DNA from 3 places in the Mesorhizobium sp. M1295 genome. Region 1 is predicted to be linked to each of the others. Evidence: predicted binding sites of a transcription regulator. Region 1 holds the regulator's gene; each other region holds the start of a gene.
What was found. Region 1 encodes LexA, which represses DNA repair genes until DNA is damaged. Its sites were predicted from a motif close to TGTTCNNNNTGTGTTCNG; they were not measured.
Positions count from the first base shown of each region.

Region 2: the regulator LexA is predicted to act here: its motif matches at 1,986-2,003, upstream of NKH29_RS10520 (YifB family Mg chelatase-like AAA ATPase).
Region 3: the regulator LexA is predicted to act here: its motif matches at 2,347-2,364, upstream of NKH29_RS04565 (helicase-related protein).

Region 1 covers NZ_JAMYLU010000008.1:205,589-210,208, forward strand. Annotated here, with positions in the region: gene NKH29_RS14245 (hormone-sensitive lipase) at 1-611, opposite strand, end outside; gene kynU (kynureninase) at 707-1,954, opposite strand; gene lexA (transcriptional repressor LexA) at 2,426-3,157, shown strand; gene NKH29_RS14260 (ComEC/Rec2 family competence protein) at 3,151-4,620, opposite strand, start outside.
Region 2 covers NZ_JAMYLU010000005.1:241,824-246,443, forward strand. Annotated here, with positions in the region: gene NKH29_RS10515 (GNAT family N-acetyltransferase) at 1-361, opposite strand, end outside; gene NKH29_RS10520 (YifB family Mg chelatase-like AAA ATPase) at 361-1,893, opposite strand; gene gshB (glutathione synthase) at 2,056-2,997, opposite strand; gene NKH29_RS10530 (GtrA family protein) at 3,214-3,588, opposite strand; gene NKH29_RS10535 (glycosyltransferase) at 3,596-4,603, opposite strand.
Region 3 covers NZ_JAMYLU010000002.1:311,818-316,437, forward strand. Annotated here, with positions in the region: gene NKH29_RS04565 (helicase-related protein) at 1-2,180, opposite strand, end outside; gene NKH29_RS04570 (hypothetical protein) at 2,579-2,878, opposite strand; gene phbB (acetoacetyl-CoA reductase) at 2,911-3,636, opposite strand; gene NKH29_RS04580 (acetyl-CoA C-acetyltransferase) at 3,740-4,620, opposite strand, start outside.

The sequences.
Region 1 (4,620 bases):
GGGCTTTCGGCCTGCGCCTCGGCCTCATCGATCGCCAGCGTCTCGTTCATGCCGGTGCGCATGATCGGGCGCAAATCGTGCACACCCGAGATCGATACGACATGGCGAATGCGCCGGACAATTTCGGGCGCCAGCGGCGTCGTCGTCGTAACCATCCGGCTAACAAGATGGCCACCGGCCGAGTGTCCGGTCAGCATCAGCGGCCCTGCGACCATCCCCGCCGCCTTGCCGATCGCCGCGCCGACTTCCTTGACGATGCCGCCAATGCGCATCTGCGGACAGAGCGTGTAGGACGGCATCGCCACGGCATAGCCGCGATCAACAGCGCCAGCGGCAAGATGCGACCAGAAACTCTTGTCGAATGCCATCCAGTAGCCGCCATGGACGAACACCACGAGCCCCTTGGGCTTGGTGGCCGGCAGGAAAAGATCGAGCCGGTTGCGTGGGCCATGGCCATAGGCCATGTCGAGCCGCGCCCGGCCCTCGGTCGAAAGCACGTCGCGAAAAACCCGCGCGGGCTCGACCCAGGCCGCCGGCCAGCGATCGCTGCCGGCTATGTTGGCGCCGTTGGCATAGGCGTTGTCCCAATCGGCAATGTGACGTTCGAACACCCTGCGCCCTCCCCTGGCAATATGGCCTTGCAACGAGCGTGAGCATCGCGCGGCGCGTCGTCGCCAGCCTCACGATTCCAGCTCTCGCATCAATCTCAAGTGACAGCCGCCTTGATGGCGAAGCGCGCATCCTTCCACGCACCGGTGCGCAGGATGTCCTCAAGCACTTCGACGGCCTGCCAGACATCGGCATAGCCGACATAGAGCGGGGTGAAGCCGAAGCGCATGGTCGATGGCGCGCGAAAATCGCCGATCACGCCACGTTCGATCAGCGCGCGCATGATCTGGTAGCCATGCTCGTGCATGAATGAAATCTGGCTGCCGCGTTTTTCCCCGTCGCGCGTGCTTTCGAGCGTTAGCCCGTAAGTGCCGCACTTTGCCTCGACGAGCTCGATGAACAGATCAGCCAGCGCGATGCTCTTCTTGCGCACCGCCGTCATGTCGACATCGTTCCAGATGTCGAGCGCGCCCTTCAGCGTGCGCATCGACAGGACCGGCTGGGTGCCGCACAGAAACCGGCGGATGCCGGTGCCGGCCGCATAGCCTGGCTCGAAGGCGAAGGGCCGTGCATGGCCCCACCAGCCGGTGAGCGGCTGCTGGATGTCGGCAAGATGCCGCTCAGCCGCATAGATGAAGGCAGGCGCGCCCGGTCCGCCATTCAGATATTTGTAGGTGCAGCCAACGGCAAAATCGGCGTTTGCCGTGTCGAGCTCGACTGGCATCGCACCGGCGGTGTGGCAGAGATCCCAGACGATCATCGCCCCGGCTTCCTGGGCCCTGCGCGTCAGCGCCGGCATGTCGCGCAGTTCGCCCGACTTGTAGTTGACGTGGTTGACCAGCACCACGGCGGTGCGTTCGTCGATCAGCTCTTCGATGCTCGGCGCGTCGACCCCCGAGAGGCGCAGCAGCGTATCTTTTCGCGTCGAAACCACACCCTCAGCCATGTAGAGGTCTGTCGGAAAACTGTCGCCCTCGGCGACGATGACCTGCCGCTCCGGCCGCATGGCCATGGCGGCGTGCAGCAGCTTGTAGATGTTGACCGATGTCGTGTCGCAGACCACCGTCTGGCCGGCCGCGGCACCGATCAGGCGCCCGAGCTGGTCGCCGAGTTCGAGCGGCATGTTGAACCAGCCGGCCGTGTTCCAGGCGCGGATGAGATCATGCGCCCATTCTTCGGTCGCTGCCTTGCTCAATTCATCGAAAGCTGCACGCGAAGCGGCCCCTAGCGAATTGCCGTCGAGATAGATCACTCCTTGCGGCAGCACAAAGCGGTCGCGCATCGCGCGCAGCGGATCTGCAGCATCCATCGCCCTTATGGCAACGAGATCGCGAATTCCTGTCATGATTTGTCTGCTCCCCCAAGATTCACCGCAACGCCGGACACGCATCGACGGCATCCATCGGTCACGAGCGGTTCTCCATTACCTGGTATCGCGCAGCAAGGCTCCACCGGCGACAAGTTGCCTGACCACGCGGTGGAAACCAGGAGCCAAGCCAACCCAAGGTTGGCGTTTTGAGTTCGTTTCGTTCACGGTGCATTGACCAAACCGCACAGTCGATACGGCTTCAATTCCGTGCCCTTTGCCGGCTGACGGCCGATACCAGTGCCGCCTTCTGGGAACCCAGAGGCCGCAAACGAAAGCAGAATCAAGGCGATGACGCCCGCGGCGGTGAAAATGCAGCGTTCCGGTTTGGTGAGTGGTATCGTTTCCCGAGCCCTAACACATTCATTAAACTTTAAACAGTTGCGGAACACAACTGGAACAGATAGTGTTTGTTCTGGGTTTGTTTTTCTGATTCTGTTGGGGGTCGCTATGCTGACACGCAAACAACACGAACTGCTTATGTTCATCCACGAAAGGCTGAAGGAAAGCGGTATCCCGCCCTCCTTCGACGAGATGAAGGAAGCGCTCGACCTGGCTTCCAAATCGGGAATCCACCGGCTGATTACGGCGCTGGAGGAGCGCGGCTTCATTCGCCGTTTGCCCAACCGGGCCCGTGCACTGGAGGTGCTGCGCCTGCCCGATTCGATCGCCCCCGGCCTAAATGCGGCACGCAAGTTCTCGCCGAGCGTCATCCAGGGCAGTCTTGGGCAAGGTCCTCGGCAGGGCAAGCCGACATCGTCGCGCATGCCTGCAGCCGGCAATGACGACGATGTCGTCGCCGCCGTGTCGATCCCGGTGATGGGCCGCATCGCCGCCGGTGTGCCGATCGATGCCATCCAGCACCAGACGCATTCGATCTCGGTGCCGCCGGACATGATCATGGGCGGCGAGCATTATGCGCTGGAGGTCAAAGGCGATTCGATGATCGAGGCTGGCATTTTCGACGGCGACACGGTGATCATCCGCAATGCCGATACGGCGAGCCCCGGTGAGATCGTGGTGGCACTGGTCGACGAGGAAGAAGCGACGCTGAAGCGGTTCCGCCGCAAGGGCGCCTCGATCGCCCTGGAAGCCGCCAATCCGGCCTACGAGACGCGCATCTTCGGACCAGACAGGGTCAAGGTGCAGGGCAAGCTCGTTGGGCTGATTCGCCGCTACTGAGCTGCGCCCTTGGCGCCGGCTTTTGGCTTGTCGGCTCTGCGGTATGGCGGCATGCCCCGCGCCGCGCGGGAAAATTTCCGCTGCACGTGCCAGGGCCGGTATGATTTTTCGACGGCGAAGCGGATTTCGGCGCGTGTTGCCGCTTGTGGATCGAAATAGACGGCCGCACTTCCCGCGCGCGCCAGTTGCCGTTTGGTGACGACGAGGACCAGCCGGTCGTAGTAGCAGGGATTATGGGCGGTGGCGTCGTCGATGACGATCAAGCTGGCAAAGGCGCAGGCTGGCCGTGCAGTATCGCGGTCATTGGCTAGCGCGATGATCGCGCCGGATGGATGCCTGGCAAGGCAGAGACCGTCCGTGCAAATGAACGGCATGCCCGGCGGTAAGTCGGCCGGATCGGCAATGTCGAATTGCGGATCGTTCTTTCCAGGTGTTTCCGGCGCGACGATAGCCTCTGATGTGAGCGCGCGTTTCCAGTTGTCGATGGTGAACTCATTCGGGCGTGCCCGGTTGACCGCGAGTTCACCGCTGCCGATCGGCAGCGCGACGAGCCGTGCGTCCTCCGAGATCAATACATCGGGTACGCGCGTCTGCGTTGTCGTTAGCAAGCCGGCGAGCGCAAAAGGAAGGGCCACGAGCCGCAACCAGGTCGTCGCCATGCTGGCAATGACGAGAGCGATCGTCACCAAAAGGACAGATCTCAGCGAAATCAGCCCGACCGCATCGATCGGCGAGCGCTCGGAGATCCACCCGGACAGGGCGATCATCGCCGTCAGCCCCTTGCCCATCACGTAGAGGAAAGGCCCATCCGCGCCGAACGGCATCGCCAGCGCACTGAGGACGGCGAAGGGCATGACGACCAGTGAGATGATAGGCATGATGGCCAGATTGGCGAACAGGCTGAGCGGCGCCACGCGCTGGAAATGCCATATGGCGAAAAGCGCCGTGGCGCTCCCTGCAATGATCGAGGTCATCGCCAGGCCGCCCATGCCCAGCAGTACCTTTCTAGTGGCAAAGCGTAGCGGCGACCGCCGGGGCGGCGGCGTGGTGGCCCCGCCGGCGCGGTAATCGGACCAGCCTGCATAGGCGCCGACAAGGGCCGCCGTCGCGGCGAAGGACATCTGGAAGCTCGGACCGACCACCTCGTGCGGCGACACCAGAATGACCGCGATGGCCGAGATCGCCAGGTTGCGCATGGTGAGCGCGGCCCGGTCGAACAGCACGGCGATAAGCATCACCGCCAGCATGATGAAGCTGCGTTCGGCCGCCACCACAATGCCGGAAAAGACGAGGTAGGCCGCAATCGAAAAAAGCGCGGCGGCCGCGGCATATTTCTTGACCGGCCGTCGCGATGAGAAATCGGGAAACAACGCAAAGGTGCCGCGTAGCAGCGCCATGATGGTGCCGGCGACCAACGCCATATGCAGCCCCGAGATGGAGATGATGTGATAGATGCCTGTACG
Region 2 (4,620 bases), on a different contig from region 1:
TCTCCGCCGTATGGTCGTCGAACTGGTCAAAGGCGAGGCAGCCCGCCGGTAGGTTCTCCGATCGCGCGATAAACGCCATGGCATCTGGCGCGCCGAACTTCGCTGCCAGCGAACTGCCGCTCCTTTCGGGGTGGAAGATGGTCCTCACGTCCTCCTCCGAGACGCCGTAAGGCTGCACGGCGTCGACATCCCATTGTGCAAGCTTGCGGCAAAGCCCGGCCATGGTCTCGAAGTCTTCGGCACTGCGTGCCGGCGAAACAGAAATCATCCCCGCCTCAGCCCCGGTTAGGTGCATGACCGTAACATATGCGATCATCGGGCGCGAACCCGCAACCGTACTTCCAGCGAGCAGCAGAAGCACTACGCCGCCTGCGCCATCCGCTCCGAGCTCATGCGGTAGGAAATTGCTTCGGCCAGATGGACGCGGCCGACCGTCTCGCTGGCCTCGAGATCGGCTAGCGTCCGCGCCACCTTCAGCACCCGATGATAGGCGCGGGCGGAAAAGCCGAGCTTTTCGCTGGCGTCCCTCAGCAGCGACAGGCCGGCGGCATCGGGCATGGCGATCTCCTCGATGACCGACGGCGAGCAATGCGCGTTGGTGGTGGCGGAGGTCGCGCCGAGCCGTTCGAAACGCTCACGCTGGATCGTCCGCGCCCGCGCCACGCGAAGTGCCACGGCTGCACTCTTCTCCGCCCGGTCCGGCCGGATCAAATCGCTGGCCGAGACCGCCGGCACCTCGATCCTGAGATCGATGCGATCGAGCAGCGGGCCGGAAATGCGCGCCTGGTAGTCGGTGCGGCAGCGGTCGCCGCGTAGGCATCGATAGCCCGGCTCGCCGGCCATGCCGCAGCGGCACGGGTTCATCGCCGCGACCAGTTGGATACGCGCCGGATAGGTGACGCGATGATTGGCGCGCGCGATCATGCAGTCGCCGGTCTCCAGCGGCTGGCGCAGCGCATCGAGCGCCTGCGGCGAGAATTCGGGAAACTCGTCGAGGAACAGCACGCCGTGATGGGCAAGCGAGGCCTCGCCCGGCCGCACGCGCAGGCCGCCACCGACCATCGCCGCCATCGAGGCCGAATGGTGTGGTGCCCGGAACGGCCTCCGGTCGGTGAGTTTGCCTTCGCCGAGCTCGCCGGCCACCGAGGCGATCATCGAGACTTCGAGCAATTCCCTCGGCGCCAGCGGCGGCAGGATCGACGGCAGCCGCTGCGCCAGCATCGATTTTCCCGACCCCGGCGGCCCGACCATCAAGAGGTTGTGACCGCCGGCGGCCGCCACCTCCAGCGCCCGCTTGGCGGTCTCCTGGCCCTTGATGTCGGCAAGGTCGGGCAAGTCGCGCGCCGAAGTATGGATGCCGGCTTCCGGCCGCGACAGAACCTGCGTGCCGCGAAAATGATTGGCGATGGCAATCAGGCTGCGCGGCGCCAATATGTCGAAATCCTTGCCGGCCCAGGCGGCTTCCGGGCCACAGGCGAACGGGCAGATCAGGCCCTTGCCTTCGGCATTGGCGCCGATCGCCGCCGGCAGCGCGCCGGCCACCGCGGCAATAGTGCCGTCGAGCGACAATTCGCCAAGCACGACATAGCCGGCCAGCATGTCGCCCGGAATGGCGCCCAGTGCCGCCATCAAACCGAGCGCGATCGGCAGATCGTAATGGCTGCCCTCCTTGGGCAGGTCGGCCGGCGCCAGATTGACGGTGACCTTCTTCGATGGCATCGACAGGCCGGATGCATGCAGCGCCGCCTGCACCCGCTCGCGGCTTTCGGCCACCGCCTTGTCGGCCAGGCCGACGATGTGCATGTTGACCTTGCCCGGCGCGATCATCACCTGCACGTCGACCGGCACGGCCTCGATGCCCTGGAAAGCAACCGTGCGAACCCGCGCCACCATGTCTTCACCCCGGATGCAGGCTTTGCCCCAAGCCTTTGCGATCATGCCGCGAACGGCGTCACCCGAGACAACCACAGATTTCCGGCGAAGGCAAGAACATTTGGGGAACAGCTGAGCGCAACGGCTGCAATGGTTTGCAACGCGGCCGCTCGCGAAGCGAGGCTAGGTGCGCTTCTCCTCCACGGCATCCCAGAACAGGCTGGCGATGTCGGCGCCGCCGAAGCGCTGCACTTCGCGTATGCCGGTCGGTGAGGTCACGTTGATCTCGGTCATGTAGTCGCCGATGACGTCGATGCCGACGAGGATGAAGCCGCGCTCCTTCAGCGAGGGGCCGATGCGGGCACAGATCTCGCGTTCGCGCTCCGTCAGCTCGGTCTTTTCGGCACGGCCGCCGACATGCATGTTGGAGCGCGAATCGTGCTCGGCCGGCACGCGGTTGATGGCGCCGACCGGCTCGCCGTCAATCAGGATGATGCGTTTGTCGCCGGCGCGCACCTCCTTCAGGTAGCGCTGCACGATGTACGGTTCGCGGAACATCTGGCCGAACATTTCGAGCAGCGAGGCTAGGTTGCGGTCGGCCTCATGCAGATGGAAGATGCCGGCGCCGCCATTGCCGTAGAGCGGCTTGACGATGATATCGCCGAACTCCTTGCGGAAGGCTGCGACCTCGAGCGGGTCCTTGGTGATCAGCGTGTCCGGCATCAGGTCGGGAAATTCGGTGACGAAGATCTTTTCCGGGCTGTTGCGCACCCAGGCCGGATCGTTGACCACCAGCGTCTTCGGATGGATGCACTCGAGGATATGCGTGGTGGTGATGTAGTTCATGTCGAACGGCGGATCCTGCCGCAAAAGGATGACGTCCATTTCCGAAAGGTCGGTGCGCACCTTCTCGCCCAGCGAATAATGATTGCCCTTCTCGTCGCGGACCTGCATCGCCTCGATGCGGGCAAACACCTTGCCGTCGCGCAGCGACAGCCGGTCGGGCGTGTAGTGGAACAGTTGGTGGCCGCGCCGCTGCGCTTCCAGCGACAGCGCAAACGACGTGTCGCCGGCAATCGACACGGTGGAGATGTGGTCCATCTGGACGGCGACTTTCAGGGGCATTGCGGCTCTCCGGCGCACTTGGAGCGATCCACTTGGATGCACAAAGTACGCTCCAACACTTTTGAATCCATGCATCGTGCTGTCCGAAAATCGATTCCGATTTTCGCGCCGATGCATCGACGACAGCGATATAAGGAAATCGGCGGCTTCTGCCAATCGGCCAAGGTCATGATGAGGCTGCGCTTCGTTTGGCGCAGATCCCAATGCGATGCGCCGTCAGCGATCGAAGACCAGCTTGGAATAGCCGAGGAAGGACAGCGCCATGGCAATCAGCGAGGCGACCGCAAGGGCGATGAGCGGCGACACCATCGGCAGCGCGAACAGCGTGGCGCAATAGACGAGATAATTGACGACGCTGGTGGCAATGCCGACGCCGCCATAGCGTGCGCCCTCCTGCGCGATGCCGCGGCTGGAAGGCGAAAACGTCAGATGGCGGTTGATCAACCAGGTGACGGACAGGGCAAAACCGATCGAAATGATGCGAGCCGCGAATGGTCCGAGCGGTGTTATCGCCAGCACCAGCCAAAGCGCCGCCGCGTCGGCGACGAAGCCGATGCCGCCGGCGAAAATGAAGCGGGCGAGGCGTCCCATTCAGGCTCTAGGCCGCGCGCGGGGTCTTGCCCGGTCCGGCCTTCAAAGTCGCGAGGGCGCTTGCACGTTCACGTTCGACGCGACCGGAAGGCATCGACAGATAGAAGATGCGCTTCTGCTCGGCCCGGCCGCGCGACACCGAATCGAGGATTACCCCGGTCACCGCCGCCAGCATCGACAGCAGCAGCAGCCCGACCGACAGCACCCAGGTCGGCATGCGCGGCACAAGCCCGGTTTCGGCGAACTCGATCAGCACCGGCGCCATCAGGAACAGGCTCGATGCCAGGAAGAACACCGAAAAAGCGCCGAAGAAACGCAGCGGCTGTGTCTCCTTCATCAGCATGGCGAACATCCACAGGATCTTCGCGCCGTCGCGAAAGGTCGACAGCTTCGACGAGGAGCCTTCCGGCCGGCGGCCATAGTCGAGCCCGATCTCGCTGACCGGCAATTTGAGCTGCGAGGCGTGCACCGACATTTCGGTCTCGATCTCGAAACCGCCGGAAACGGCGGGAAAGCTCTTGACGAAGCGCCTGGTGAAGGCGCGGTACCCCGAGAAGATATCGGTAAAGTCCGAGCTGAACAGCCGCTTGTAGAGGCTGTTGAAGATGCGGTTGCCGAAGGCATGGCCAGTCCTGCCGGCATCGTCGGCGACGCCGCGCCTGGTGCCCACCACCATGTCGGAGCGCTCGGTCAGCAGCGTGTTGATCAGTTGCGGCGCGTCCTCCGGCGCATAGGTGCCGTCGCCGTCGGCCATCAGGTAGATGTCGGCCTCGATGTCGGCGAACATGCGGCGCACGACATTGCCTTTGCCCTGGCGCGGCTCGCGCACCACGATGGCGCCGGCGGCGCGGGCTCGGAGCGCCGTCAGATCGCGCGAATTGTTGTCGTAGACATATATCGCGGCGGCAGGCAGCGTCTCGCGAAAGCGCCGCACCACTTCGCCGATCGTCAGCTCCTCATTGTAGCAAGGCAGGAGCACGGCGATGCTCGGCTCATGGCGCACTTCTTGTGGCATTTTCGTCTCCGGATGCC
Region 3 (4,620 bases), on a different contig from region 1:
GAGGTGCGGCCGGAGGCCAGTGCGTGAACGACATCGCCGAAGCCGGGCTTGTCCTTGCCGTCGTTTCTCAGCGCCCACAGCATCGTTATCAACCCGGCCGGCGCCGGCTTGATCAGCGCCGGCACGAAGACATGGTAGGCGCCGAAGCGCACGCCGAGACGGCGAAGCGCCGCGCGGCCCTCCTGGTCGAGCGACTTCATCTCGTCGGCGATGTCGCGACGGTTGATGAGGCCGAAATGCTCGACGAGCTGGAAAGCGATGCCGCGGCCGATGCCGGTGATCTGCTCGGCATTCTTGAGATCGACCAGCGGCTTCAGCAGGGATTCGATCTGGAAATTGACGAAGCGCTCGGCGCGCGCCGCAACCTTGTCGCGGGCCGGGCCGGTGAGTTGCTCGTCGGCGAGCAGAACGAGACGCGGCTTCAAAGCGTCTTCGCCAGCGACCAGCGTGCCGATCGGCGCGCCGATCCAGCGCAGCGTGCCATCCGAACCCAGCGCGATGTCGCCATTGGCCGAGGCGCCGAAGCGTTCGGCACGCGCCTCGAACTCGGCGGCAAGCGCCTTCTGCGCCGCCGCCCGCACCGCCTTGGCGTCCTCGCCGCCGGCGCTCTGGTCGGCGGTGAAGCGGAAACCCTGCAACTCGCCGACGTGATGGCCTTCGACGAGGACGGTTCCGGTTGGGCTGATTTCGGCTTCAGGCATCGTGTTTTCTCTAAGGCGCCGCATGAGGACGGAAGTCCTGCGGTCTACAAAACGTTTCGTCAACCGCTCATGCAGCGCATCCGACAGTCTGTCTTCGATTTCGCGCGTCTTTTCCTGCCAGTGTGCCCGATCGGCCAGCCAGCCGGGCCGGTTGGAAACGAAGGTCCATGTGCGGATCTGGGCAATCCTGTGCGATAGCGTGTCGATATCGCCTTCAGTGGTGTCGGCCCGGCGCACCTGCTCGGCCATGTAGTTCTCGTCGACATGGCCGTGCCTGGCAAGGTCCATGTAGATGGAGGCGATCAAGTCGGCGTGCTGGGCCGGCGCGATCTTCCTGTAGTCGGGCAGCGCGCAGGCTTCCCACAGCAGCGCCACCCGCCTGGCGTCGGTGGTGAGTGCCCGGATGTCCTCGTCGCGCGACAGATGCTCGAGCGCCTGCGCGTCCACGGCCGGCAGTGCGCGCGTCAGGCCTTCGACCGGGGCGTTGGTCTCGATCGAGCGCTTCAGCGCATCGAGGTTGGCGAAATCGAAATGCGCGGTACGCCACTGCAGCACTTTCACCGGATCGAAATCATGCGCCTCGATCTTCTTGACCAATTCCTCATCCAGCGGATCGACCTGGCCGGTGACGCCGAAGGTGCCGTCGCGCAGATGCCGGCCGGCACGGCCGGCAATCTGGCCGAGCTCGGCCGCGGTCAGGTTGCGGTACTGGTAGCCGTCGAATTTGCGATTCTGGGCGAAAGCGACGTGGTCGAGGTCGAGGTTGAGGCCCATGCCGATGGCGTCGGTGGCGACGAGGTAGTCGACATCGCCCGACTGGAACAGCGCCACCTGGGCGTTGCGGGTGCGCGGGCTGAGCGCGCCGAGCACGACGGCGGCACCGCCCTGCTGGCGGCGGATCAGCTCGGCGATGGCATAGACCTCGTCGGCCGAGAAGGCGACGATCGCGGTGCGCCGCGGCAGGCGGGTCAGCTTCTTCGAGCCGGCATAGGCAAGATGCGACAGCCGTGGCCGGGTCACCACCGACACGCCCCGCAGCAGGCGCTGCAGAATGCCGTGCATGGTGGCCGCACCCAGCAGCAGCGTCTCCTGGCGGCCGCGCAGATGCAGGATGCGATCGGTGAAGATGTGGCCGCGTTCGAGATCGCCAGCGAGTTGGACCTCGTCGATGGCAACGAAGGCGGCGTCGGTCTCGCGCGGCATCGCTTCCACCGTGCAGACCGAGTATTTCGCGCCCGCCGGCTGGATCTTTTCCTCGCCGGTGATGAGCGCAACCTTATGGGCGCCGACCTTCTCGCAGACGCGCGTATAGACCTCGCGGGCAAGCAGCCTGAGCGGTAGGCCGATGACGCCGCTCTCATGCGCCACCATGCGTTCGATGGCGAGATGGGTCTTGCCGGTATTGGTCGGGCCGAGCACGGCCGTCACGTCTCGACCCGACAGGATCAGCGGTTCAGTGTGTTTCGGATGGATGTTCATCGGCCTGGAAATAAGGCTCTCTGCCTCGCATTGTCGGGAGCGCGCCCATATTGGCCGCGTATGACAGGCGACACATAGGGATTTCGGACGCGAAGCGAAAGCGGAATGTGCCGAGGGCAGGCTGATTGGTCGGTTCGAAGCCAGAAATCTGTTCCCGATTAACAGTTGGAACGAGTCTGGAACGAATCAGCGACGAATCACTGACTCGCGCTGATTCAGGTTTTGTTCACGGCTACATCTGGGATTTCTGCCGGCGAGTCTCACCACATGCTGAATCACAGAAACTGGCCCGATTCATGCAGGCGGCATTCAAACGAGCACCACCGTTAACCTTTGCCGGTGAATGATCGTGGCCGGCCAATCTGCTTCGCCCAACATTATGAAATTATTGATGTTTCCTAATGCGCTTTAATCATTTCGAGGGTGTTTTCGGCTCTCGCCGTTAACGTTCCGCTCAAAGCCGGAACGAATCGGCGACGAATCAGCGATAGGCAAAGTTTCTTGGTTTGTTCACCGCAACATGTTGTGTTGTGAACAGCTTTTCCACCGAGAATCCACAGGCTGCCGGGCAGTTTTTGCACAGGCTGCGCAGCGGCCGTTAACCTTTGCGTGCCGGATTGGGGCAGCGTGCTGAATCGAGATCTTGCAACGGGAAGACCGCTATAGAAACGGGCCGTTTTGCAGGCCCGTTCGTCCAAGCGCGTATCTATCTCAACGTAAAGATAAACGGTCAGGCGATGTACTGCCCGCCATTGGCTGATATGGTCGAGCCGGTGATGAACCCGGCATCGTCGGAAGCGAGGAAGACGACGCAGCGCGCGATCTCCTCCGGCTCGCCGAGACGGCCGACCGGGATCTGCGGAAGGACACGCTCGTTGAGCACCTTCCCGTCCATCGCTTTGACCATCTCGGTGGCGATGTAGCCGGGGCAGATGACGTTGACGGTGATGCCGGCGCGCGCGCCTTCCTGGGCCAACGCCTTGGTGAAGCCGATATCGCCGGCCTTCGAGGCCGAATAATTGACCTGGCCGACCTGCCCTTTCTGGCCATTGATCGAGGAGATGGTGATGACGCGGCCGAATTTGCGGTCGCGCATGCCGCCCCACAACGGATGCGTCATGTTGAAGACGCCGGAAAGGTTGGTGTCGAGGACCTCTTTCCATTGCTCGCGCGTCATCTTGTGGAACATCGCGTCGCGCGTGATGCCTGCATTGTTGACCAGCACCGATACGGGACCGAGATCGGCCTCTACCTGTTTGATGCCGGCAGCGCAGGCCTCGTAGTCGGCAACCGACCATTTGTAGACCGGGATGCCGGTCGCTGCCTTGAACTTTGCTGCCGCTTCCTCATTGCCGGCGTAGTTTGCGGCAACCGAATAGCCGGCGCTTTTCAAGGCGACCGATATCGCCGCGCCGATGCCGCGCGACCCGCCTGTGACGATTGCAACCTTTGTCATGTGTCCTCCCGGGAAATGCAGATGACTGAGCGTTGAAGCGGTAGGTTTGCCCTCTATTCCCTACTCGCTTTGCGCCAGTATCCTATTCGTATCGCTTATCTCATCACAATGCTTCCACGCACATGGCAACGCCCATGCCGCCGCCGATGCACAGCGTGGCAAGACCTTTCTTGGCACTTCTGCGACGCATTTCGTAGACCAGCGTGTTGAAGATGCGGGCGCCCGAGGCGCCGACCGGATGGCCGATGGCGATGGCGCCGCCATTGACGTTGACGATGGACGGGTCCCAGCCCATGTCCTTGTTGACGGCGCAGGCCTGCGCGGCGAAGGCCTCGTTGGCTTCGACCAGATCGAGGTCGCCGACCGACCAGCCGGCCTTGGCCAGCGCCTTGCGCGAGGAGGGGATCGGTCCCGTCCCCATGATCTGCGGGTCAACGCCGGCGGTCGCCCAGGAAACGATACGCACCAGCGGCGTGATGCCGCGCCTTGCGGCTTCCGCTTCGGTCATCAGCACCACGGCGGCGGCGCCGTCATTGATGCCGGAAGCATTGGCTGCTGTCACCGTGCCGTCTTTGTCGAAGGCGGGCTTGAGCTTGGTCATGGCGTCGATCGTCGCGCCATGGCGGATGTACTCGTCCTGGTCGACTATCGTGTCGCCCTTCCTGCCCTTGACTGTGAAGGCAACGATCTCGTCGTTGAATTTTCCGCCTTTCTGCGCAGCCTCGGCCTTGTTCTGGGAAGCCAGTGCGAACTGGTCCTGGTCGTCGCGGGTGATTTGGAACTGGCGGGCGACGTTCTCCGCCGTGTTGCCCATATGATAACCATAGAAGGCATCGGTCAGGCCGTCCTTGATCATGGTGTCGATCAGCTTGAAATCGCCCATCTTGACGCCACCGCGCAGATGCTGCGCATGCGGAGCCATCGACATCGATTCCTGGCCGCCGGCAACGATGATTTTTGCATCGCCCTGGGCGATCTGCTGCA